Regions from separate parts of the Ensifer sp. CCNWLY38 genome, predicted to be linked through region 4. Evidence: riboswitches for the same ligand, from Rfam matches in the RefSeq annotation. Region 4 holds a riboswitch; each other region holds the start of a gene.
The links. Region 4 has a riboswitch for cobalamin ahead of nrdH (glutaredoxin-like protein NrdH). Riboswitches for the same ligand answer to the same signal wherever they lie in the genome.

Region 1: another riboswitch for cobalamin. It lies ahead of cobU (bifunctional adenosylcobinamide kinase/adenosylcobinamide-phosphate guanylyltransferase); the one in region 4 lies ahead of nrdH (glutaredoxin-like protein NrdH).
Region 2: another riboswitch for cobalamin. It lies ahead of V7S54_RS05010 (DUF1636 family protein); the one in region 4 lies ahead of nrdH (glutaredoxin-like protein NrdH).
Region 3: another riboswitch for cobalamin. It lies ahead of bluB (5,6-dimethylbenzimidazole synthase); the one in region 4 lies ahead of nrdH (glutaredoxin-like protein NrdH).

The regions. Positions count from the first base shown of each region.
Region 1 covers NZ_JBBBBO010000002.1:246,855-249,028, forward strand. The annotation lists cobalamin riboswitch at 202-374, shown strand; gene cobU (bifunctional adenosylcobinamide kinase/adenosylcobinamide-phosphate guanylyltransferase) at 787-1,311, shown strand; gene cobW (cobalamin biosynthesis protein CobW) at 1,315-2,174, shown strand, end outside.
Region 2 covers NZ_JBBBBO010000002.1:165,803-167,976, forward strand. The annotation lists gene V7S54_RS05005 (DUF1330 domain-containing protein) at 392-685, opposite strand; cobalamin riboswitch at 901-1,116, shown strand; gene V7S54_RS05010 (DUF1636 family protein) at 1,222-1,635, shown strand; gene V7S54_RS05015 (ABC transporter ATP-binding protein) at 1,712-2,174, shown strand, end outside.
Region 3 covers NZ_JBBBBO010000002.1:413,943-416,116, reverse strand. The annotation lists gene V7S54_RS06250 (DUF2865 domain-containing protein) at 1-151, shown strand, start outside; gene bluB (5,6-dimethylbenzimidazole synthase) at 208-903, opposite strand; cobalamin riboswitch at 950-1,161, opposite strand; gene V7S54_RS06240 (SDR family oxidoreductase) at 1,304-2,116, opposite strand.
Region 4 covers NZ_JBBBBO010000003.1:317,051-319,224, forward strand. The annotation lists gene nrdE (class 1b ribonucleoside-diphosphate reductase subunit alpha) at 1-593, opposite strand, end outside; gene nrdI (class Ib ribonucleoside-diphosphate reductase assembly flavoprotein NrdI) at 563-979, opposite strand; gene nrdH (glutaredoxin-like protein NrdH) at 992-1,213, opposite strand; cobalamin riboswitch at 1,510-1,734, opposite strand; gene V7S54_RS08605 (hypothetical protein) at 1,961-2,174, opposite strand, start outside.

The DNA of each region.
Region 1 (2,174 bases), on a different contig from region 4:
TGGTTCAGCGACCTTTGCGCGTCCATAGGACGCGCGGCGCTCCAGTTTAACGCAACATCTGTCATTGCTAAAATATGTTCGTTCGCGACATGCCATTCGCCTCATGTCCGGTGCGGCATCACGCTCGAAAAATCGTCGCGCGACGCAAGTCGGGCAGGGAGGTGTCGCAAGCGTCGATTGACTTTGCGGCGCCCGCTTCCTAATCATCGGATGTTGGATGGTTCCTCCTTGTCGTGGCGATCAGGAGGAATAATTGGGAATGTGACGGATGGACCCAAACCGGGCATCCTTATCGCAGCCGACCCCGCGACTGTAGAACGGTCAGGGTTCGCCATCGGGTTCAGGGTCAGGCCTGCCGGCCGATTGCATGGGGCAATCGCGGCAGTTTGAAACGGAACCGGAAAAGCCACTGGCGTGGCATCGTGATCAGCCGGGTTGGACGCCTCTTCTTCTACGAATCGTCCGCCTTTCACGAAGCCGCCCACAGCGCCGCGCGTCGGAGACGACGCGCAGAGGTTCGCTGTGGCACTGGAAAGCGCCGGGAAGGTGAGGCGGGCCGCTCGGGTCCTGACATCGGAACCTCGTCCATTCTGGGCGAGGCGATGTGGGGCCTCGTGACGCCGTGAGCCAGGAGACCTGCCACCCGACATGGGCATTCCGCCCGAGGAGACGTGTCGTCTCCAACGCCATCACGGAGGTTGTTTTGGCTCTCAGATACTTTCCCGAACGCGCCGCCGGCGCGTCGAACTGGTGTTGCCATCTGCCGCTGACCTCGGCGCAGCGGCGATGAGCAATCAGAGCGCCGGACCGGTCCTGGTCCTCGGCGGCGCCCGTTCCGGCAAATCCAGCTTTTCCGAGAAGCTCGTCGAAGCGTCCGGTCTCGCCCTGCATTATGTCGCCACCGGCCGTGCCTGGGACGACGAAATGCGCGCGCGCATCGACCATCACAAGACGCGCCGCGGCGAAGGCTGGACGACGCATGAGGAGCCTGTCGATCTCGTCGGTATCCTCAGGCGCATCGACGACCCCACCCATGTCGTTTTGATCGACTGCCTGACCCTATGGGTCACCAATCTCATGCTCGAGGAGCGCGACATCGAGGCGGAGTTTGCGGCGCTTGCCGCCTACCTGCCGCAGGCGCAGGCGCGCCTTGTTTTCGTTTCCAACGAGGTCGGCCTTGGCATCGTGCCCGAGAACCGCATGGCCCGCGAGTTTCGCGACCATGCCGGCCGGCTTCACCAGATCGTTGCGGAGAAATCCGCTGAAGTTTACTTTGTCGCGGCCGGTTTGCCGCTGAAAATGAAGGGTTGATAAATGACCACTGCGAAAGCCAGCCACGGCAAGATCCCGGCGACTGTCATCACCGGGTTCCTCGGCGCCGGCAAGACGACGATGATCCGCAACCTCTTACAGAACGCCGACGGCAAGCGCATCGCGCTGATCATCAACGAGTTCGGCGATCTTGGCGTTGATGGCGACGTGCTGAAGGGTTGCGGTGCCGAGGCCTGCAGCGAGGACGACATCATCGAGCTTACCAATGGCTGCATCTGCTGCACGGTTGCCGATGATTTCATCCCGACCATGACCAAGCTTCTGGAGCGCGAGAAGCGCCCTGACCATATCATCATCGAAACCTCGGGCCTTGCCTTACCGCAGCCGCTGGTCGCCGCCTTCAACTGGCCGGATATCCGCAGCGAAGTGACCGTCGATGGCGTCGTGACCGTGGTCGACAGCGCCGCCGTTGCCGCCGGCCGCTTTGCCGACGACCATGACAAGGTGGATGCGCTGCGCGTCGAGGATGAAAATCTCGACCATGAAAGCCCGATCGAGGAGCTCTTCGAGGATCAGCTGACCGCCGCCGACCTGATCGTTCTCAACAAGACCGATCTGATCGACGCTTCCGGCCTCAAGGCCGTTCGCGACGAGGTTTCCTCGCGCACCAGCCGCAAGCCGACCATGATCGAGGCGAAGAACGGCGAAGTGGCTGCCGCCATTCTGCTCGGCCTCGGCGTCGGCACCGAAGGCGACATCGCCAACCGCAAGTCGCATCACGAGATGGAGCATGAGGCGGGCGAGGAGCACGACCATGACGAGTTCGACAGCTTTGTTGTCGAGCTCGGCGCCATTGCCGACCCGGCTGCCTTCATCGACAGCCTCAAAGGCGTGATCGCGGA
Region 2 (2,174 bases), on a different contig from region 4:
CAAATTGTTGCTGCGGCCGTTGATTTTCTCAACGCCCATAGGGTTACGTGACGGTAACACATGCGGCAATTCCGGGCTTTTCCGGGAGCATCAGGCGGGTGGCGGTTCGCCGGCGTCGGGCTGGATATCCGGCCGGCGAAGGCAAGTTCGGGACGGCGACGGCGCACTATCCGCAACCAATGCGCGAGTTTATCTCAGCTCGAGCCCCATCGGCAATTCAACTCTGGCATTGCAAATAACTGCATGACGAAACGCTGCACGTTGATAGGTCCGGAGCGCATGCCCCTAGCAGTCGTTTCATCCGCGCGCCGCGAAGCTTGAAGTGACGGGCGCGCTCATCCGTTCGTTTCACGAGCAAGGCCGGCAATTGCGGCCAGTCTTGCGCTCCGCTTCAGATGGCGACGCCTTCGAGTGCTATGATACGTGTCCTGGCACAGCGCTCGCGGATCGCCTTCAGGCGCTGATACTCCGGCGACTGGTACCAGGAGAGCAAGGCTTGCATGTCCGGGAATTCGATGATGACGAGGCGGTGCGGCTCCCAGTCTCCTTCGAGTAGCCGGGTCGCACCCCCACGGCCGAGATAGCGCCCGCCATAGCGGGCCTCCGTCGCCGGCACCTCTCTTTTGTATTCCTCGAAGGTCGCTGCATCGGTGATATCGACATCGGCGATCAAATAGGCAGCCATGGCAGAGCTCCTTTTCCGACAAGCCAAAGATCAAGGATACGCCGTTCGTGCCCCTCGAGCGACGCCTTGCGCCGTAGAGAGCAGTTGAACGGCTGATCATCATTTTTATGTTGATTCTTGTAATGTTATCACATAACAAAAAATGCATGACCATAAGCCGCATGTTGATAGATCCCGGCCGCCGGACCCCATCGGTTGTATCCGCTGCCGATTCGTGCGAGGAAGAGCGCGATGGTGCTGCGTCCGCGACAATGCGGAAGCGGCTGAAAAGGGAACACGGAACGGACGACCCTGACGGGACCGAAACCGTGGCTGCCCCCGCAACTGTGAGCGGACAGCGCATTCACACCATGTCACTGGCCAATGGCCGGGAAGACGTGGATGCGCCGCGACCCGCGAGCCAGGAGACCTGCCATCGAACCGATCAACCACAACGGACGGGGTGTTCCGATGGAAAAGAACTGGCTTTTGCGCGACGGTCATCCGTCATCCTGCCGCTTCGCCATCTCTTGCCGTCAGTCCGGCGGAGAGAGAAAATGGCTGAGCCGACTTCCCGACAGCACAAGATAACGGTCTGCACCGATTGCCGCTTTACCGGTGGCCCCTGCATGCCGGGCGCCGAGCTGATAAAGCGTCTTAACCGCAGCATTGCCGCGCTCGGCGAGCCGCTCGATCGTGATTTCTCGATTGCCGGCACGGTCTGCATGGCGGCATGCACGCGCCCCTGCACCATCGCTTTCCAGGCGACGGGCAAGGCGACCTATCTCTTTGGCGACATCTCGCCGGAAGAGGATATCGACGATCTCGTCCGCTTTGCCGCCACCTATGCGGAGCGCGGCGACGGCATGACGCGGGCTGCCGAACGGCCGCGCGGGCTTAAAGGCAAGACGCTTGCCCGCATCCCGGCGGCCATGCTCGTCTCCGAAGACCTTGCGGGCCACTTCCAATGAGCGCGACACGCATGCGCTCAAGCGCGTTTGGTGCATCCGGGATGGACGCGTGGCGCTGCCGGGGAGGGATGAGACCATGACCTGCACCGCAACAGGAGCAGCCCTCCGTGTCGAGGGGCTTTGCTGGGGGCCGCGCCCGGGGTTGAAGCTGGTCGACGACATGGACTTCGCAATCGAGGCGGGCAGCCGGCTTGCGATCCTCGGGCCGAACGGAGCCGGCAAGACCTCGCTTCTGCGCTGCCTTTACCGGGCGGTGCAGCCGAATGCGGGCCGCATCGAGGTCGACGGCGTCGACCTCTGGTCGATTTCGGCGCGCGAAGCGGCGAAGACGATCGCCGTCGTGCTTCAGGAAATGCCCGGCGATTTTCCCTTCAGCGTGCGCGATGTCGTGATGATGGGCCGCATCCCGCGGCGGGAGGGGCTCAACGGCTGGACGGACACGGATCGCGAGCGCGTGCACCATGCGCTTTGCCATCTCGATCTCGCCCATCTCGCCGGCCGCCAGTTCTCGACGCTCTCAGGCGGCGAGAAGCAGCGGG
Region 3 (2,174 bases), on a different contig from region 4:
CACGACCGCCAAGGTGCCGGCCGAGGAGCGGCCCTACGACCCGTCCAAGAGCAAGGTGCGCGTCGTCGGCCCGACCTTCCTGCCGCAGGAAGAAACCTCGATCGACCTGAAGCACCCGAAGGGACCGGCCTATCAACCGGTCCAGAACTGATCCCGGCGCCGCCTTAAAGCGCGTCGCGATCGCTGCGCACTTTTGCGCGACGGGCTTTAGGAACTCTCGCTGCAGTTCCCCCAGCCTTCCTCGAACACCAGTTCTTCCAGCGGCAGGCGCTGCCGCCATCCTTTCACCGCCAGCTCGGGCTGCCGGTAAAGGCGATCGACATAGCCGAGGCAGAGCCAGGCGACGATCTCGATATGATCAGGAATGCCGAGGATCGCCTTGATCTCGGTCTCGTGGAAGATGCTGACCCAGCCGACGCCAACCCCTTCCGCGCGGGCCGCAAGCCACAGGTTCTGTACGGCGCAAACCGTCGAATAGACATCCATCTGCGGATTGTGCGTGCGCCCGAGAACGACGGCGCCGCCGCGCGTGCGGTCGCAGGTGACGCAGATGCTGAGCGGCGCCTTGCGAATGCCTTCAAGCTTCAGCGAGCGGTATTTGGCCTGCTGCTCTGCCTCGAACATCAAGGCGGCCTCATCATTGGCGCGGCGAAAGGCCTGCCAGACGCGCTCGCGCGTTTCTGCCCCCCGCACCAGCACGAAGTTCCAGGGCTGCATGAAGCCCACCGATGGCGCGCTGTGCGCCGCGGCGAGCAGGCGTTTCACCAGATCGTCGGGAAGAGGTTCGGCCAGGAATTCGTCGCGCACGTCGCGGCGTGTTTCGATGGCGCGGTAGACGGCCTCCCGCTCATCCGGCGAAAAGGCACCGGCAGCCGCAAGGCCGCCCTTCGGTTCAGTCAGCATCGTTTGATCCCCAACAATGCGAAAACCTCCCGCCGTCCGCGCGGGGTTCGGTCTATCTCGCCAGGCCGGTCTTCTGACTTCGGTTCAACCGGTCGCCTCACCTTCCCAGATCGATTGAAGATCCAGTGGCAAAACCTTGAATCAATTCAAGGCACTTCTTGAGGCAACCGTCCCCGTCACAGCGTTGGGCACGTTCCGGAATGACACCGGATTCCCGATTCTCCCGCTTGCGCAGGCACCTGACGGCGTCATAAGGGCACAGCCACTAGCGAAAGACAAGCGCCCGTCAGAGCGGGATGAGGAAAAAGTGCGCGCAGTTTTCCGCCCGCATTCCGCTCTAACTTCTAAGGACCGATCACGTTTATGATTTTGGGTCGCCCCGACCCAAAATCATTGTGATCTAGAGCGGCGCCACCGGATGCGGCGAACCGTCATAGCCGCCCCAGACCGACTGGTCGAAGCAGATCATCGATCCGGTCATCAGCCCGGATTCGGCGGAAGACAGGTAGGCGCAAGCGCGCGCCACCTCCGACGGATCGACGAGCCTGCCGAAGGGCTGGCTGGCGGCCGCCTTTTCGAGCCAATCCGCGGCAGCACCGTGAAACTCGCGCTGGATCCGGTCCTCGCCTTCGGAAGCCATCCAGCCGATGTTCAGGCCATTGACGCGGATGCGGTTGCGCAGAAGCGCATAGGCCGTGTTCTTGGTCAGCGTCTCCAGGGCCCCTTTCGACGAGCAATAGGCCGCGATAAAGGGTTGGCCGGCCATTGCCGACATCGAACCGATATTGACGATCGTGCCTTCGGTACGCTCACGCCGCATCACCTTCACCGACTCCTGCATCAGGAAAAACGGCGCCCGCACATTGATGGCGAACATGCGGTCGAAGAGTTCCGGTGTCGTGTCGAGGATCGTGCCGCGGTCGGTGATGGCCGCAGCGTTGATCAGCGCATCAACCCGGCCGAACTGCGCATCGCAGGCGGCAACGACCTTGCGGGCGTCGTCCACCTTTTCGAGATCGGCCTCGACATAGACCACTTTCGCGCCGCTGGCCTTGTCGATTTCCTCGGCCTTCGCCCGTCCCTTGGCGGCATTGCGCCCACAAATGACGATGCCCGCCGCACCGCGTTCGGCGAATAGGCCGGCGATCGTTGCGCCCAGGCCTTGCGTGCCGCCGGTGACGATGGCGATCTTGCCTTCCATTTGTCCGCTCATTGAAATTCCTCCCTCGGATGATCGTGTAAAACAGGTGCGGCCCCCGGGCAAAACGCTC
Region 4 (2,174 bases):
TTAATCGCGCGGCCGATGCTTTCCATATTGTCCTCGACCCTAAGCAAGAAGCAGGAGACGAGCTCGCCGCGTTGCTTTTTGCCGGCATTGAGGAAGGTCGGCGTCGCCGGCTGGAAACGGCCGGAAATGATCTCGTCGACGAGATCGCGGGCAAGCTGTTCGTTGCCGCGCGCCAGCGTCATCGCCACCATACAGACGCGGTCTTCGTAGCGCTCCAGGTAGCGCTTTCCGTCAAAGGTCTTCAGCGTATAGGACGTGTAGTATTTGAACGCGCCGAGGAAAGTCGGGAAGCGGAACTTCTTCCCATAAGCGTGGTCGTAGAGATCGCGCACGAAGTTGAAGGAATACTGATCCAGCACCTGCTGTTCATAGTAGCCCTCGGTCACCAGATAATCGAGCTTCTCCCTGAGGTTATGGAAGAAGACGGTGTTCTGGTTGACGTGCTGGAGGAAGTACTGCTTCGCCGCCAGCCGGTCCTTGTCGAGCTGGATCCGTCCCTCTTCATCATAGAGGTTCAGCATCGCGTTCAGCGCATGATAGTCGAGCGCCGGTTCCGTCGCCTTCAGGGGGCGTTCGAGTGTTGAGACGTCCAAAATCGTTCCATCCCGTTTCTGACATTGGCGACGTCCTCCTCGGTTCCGAGCAGCTCGAACCGGTAGAGGTAGGGCACCCGGCACTTGGCCGCGATGACGTCGCCGGCGATCCCGTAGGTCGCGCCGAAATTGCTGTTGCCCGCAGCAATCACGCCGCGGATGTGAGAGCGGTTGCCCGCATCGTTGAGGAAGCGGATCACCTGTTTCGGCACGGCGCCCCGGCCGTCGTCGCCGCAGTAGGTGGGCACGACCAACACGAAGGGCTCGGAAACCGTAAGCGAAGCCTTACTTTCCTTGAGCGGTATGCGCGCTGCGCGAAGGCCGAGCTTTTCGACGAAGCGATGGGTGTTTTCCGAGCGGCTGGAAAAATAGACGATCAGGCCCACCGCCTGTCTCCTCTAGGAAAGCGCGCTGATCTTGTCGGGGCGAAAACCCGCCCAGTGTTCGGGGCCGGCGACGACGACTGGAAGCTGCATATAACCGAGGCCCTTGACCGTTTCGAGCGCGTCCTGGTCGACGGAGATATCAATGATCTCGTAGTTGACACCCTGGCGATCGAGCGCCCGATAGGTCGCGGTGCATTGGACGCAGGCGGGCTTGCTGTAGACGGTAACGTTCATTTCTTCCTCGTTTGGTCGGCTGGATGAGAGCATGAGAAGGCGCACGGACACGCAACCGCGATCCGGCGAAATGCAGGGCTGTCATGGCTGTGGCTCGCTCGGATCTGGACGCCCGGGCGTGCCTCTTCGTCAGATGCGCGGGAAACCGCGCCTCTTGATTGGCGAGTGATAGAATTTCAATGACGCGGACATGACTTCACCCCGAAGCTTTCGACAGGCTGCCGGGGAGATGTCGAGACGATCAGGCAGGCTCATCCTGCCGCACGCAACTCAACCCCTCCGGACACCCCGCCCGTGGACGTTTGTTGCTCGAGGCAGGTCTCCTGGCTCACGGGTCTCAGCTTCCACCCCGACCTTCCCGAGGCCTCATGCCTCAGTGGTCCAATTCCGGACAGTCGCTCGCCGTCTACAGTTGCGGGGGCAGCTACGGCATAGCCTGGCGAAAACTCGCCGACGCACCGTATTCCCGTCTTAGCTCTCAATCCCTGCGAATCGAGAGAACCTCGAACACTAGATATAGTAGTTCATCGCAATTCTGCGTCAATAGGTTCGAAGTGCCTAAAGCTGGGGAGAGAAGGTGATTTCTTTCGCCGTGTGGCTAACAAGGAGTAAACGGCGGGATGCGGCGAAACCTGTGGGTGGAGAGCTGCGCGGCTTCTAGCCACGCCGGATCTCTCCCGAATTCGGTCCGCGGGCTGGCACGTGGCAGATCACGACAACTGCGCTGTCTCTTGCCTCTGCGTTCCGTCAATCGCAGAGCGACATGCTTACGTCTTTGTTTTCTCCGGGCTGGGCTCGAGGCGAAGCCCTTGCCATTTGCGGCGCGTCGCCGCAATCCCGCTCCGGCGAGGGCGGTGACTTGCGCGGATTGTCCTCCTTCGGCCAATGCCACGGATCGGCAATATCGCCGACGCGCGCCCGGATGGTCTCCTGATCTCGCGTCAGCCCGATATCCTTCAGC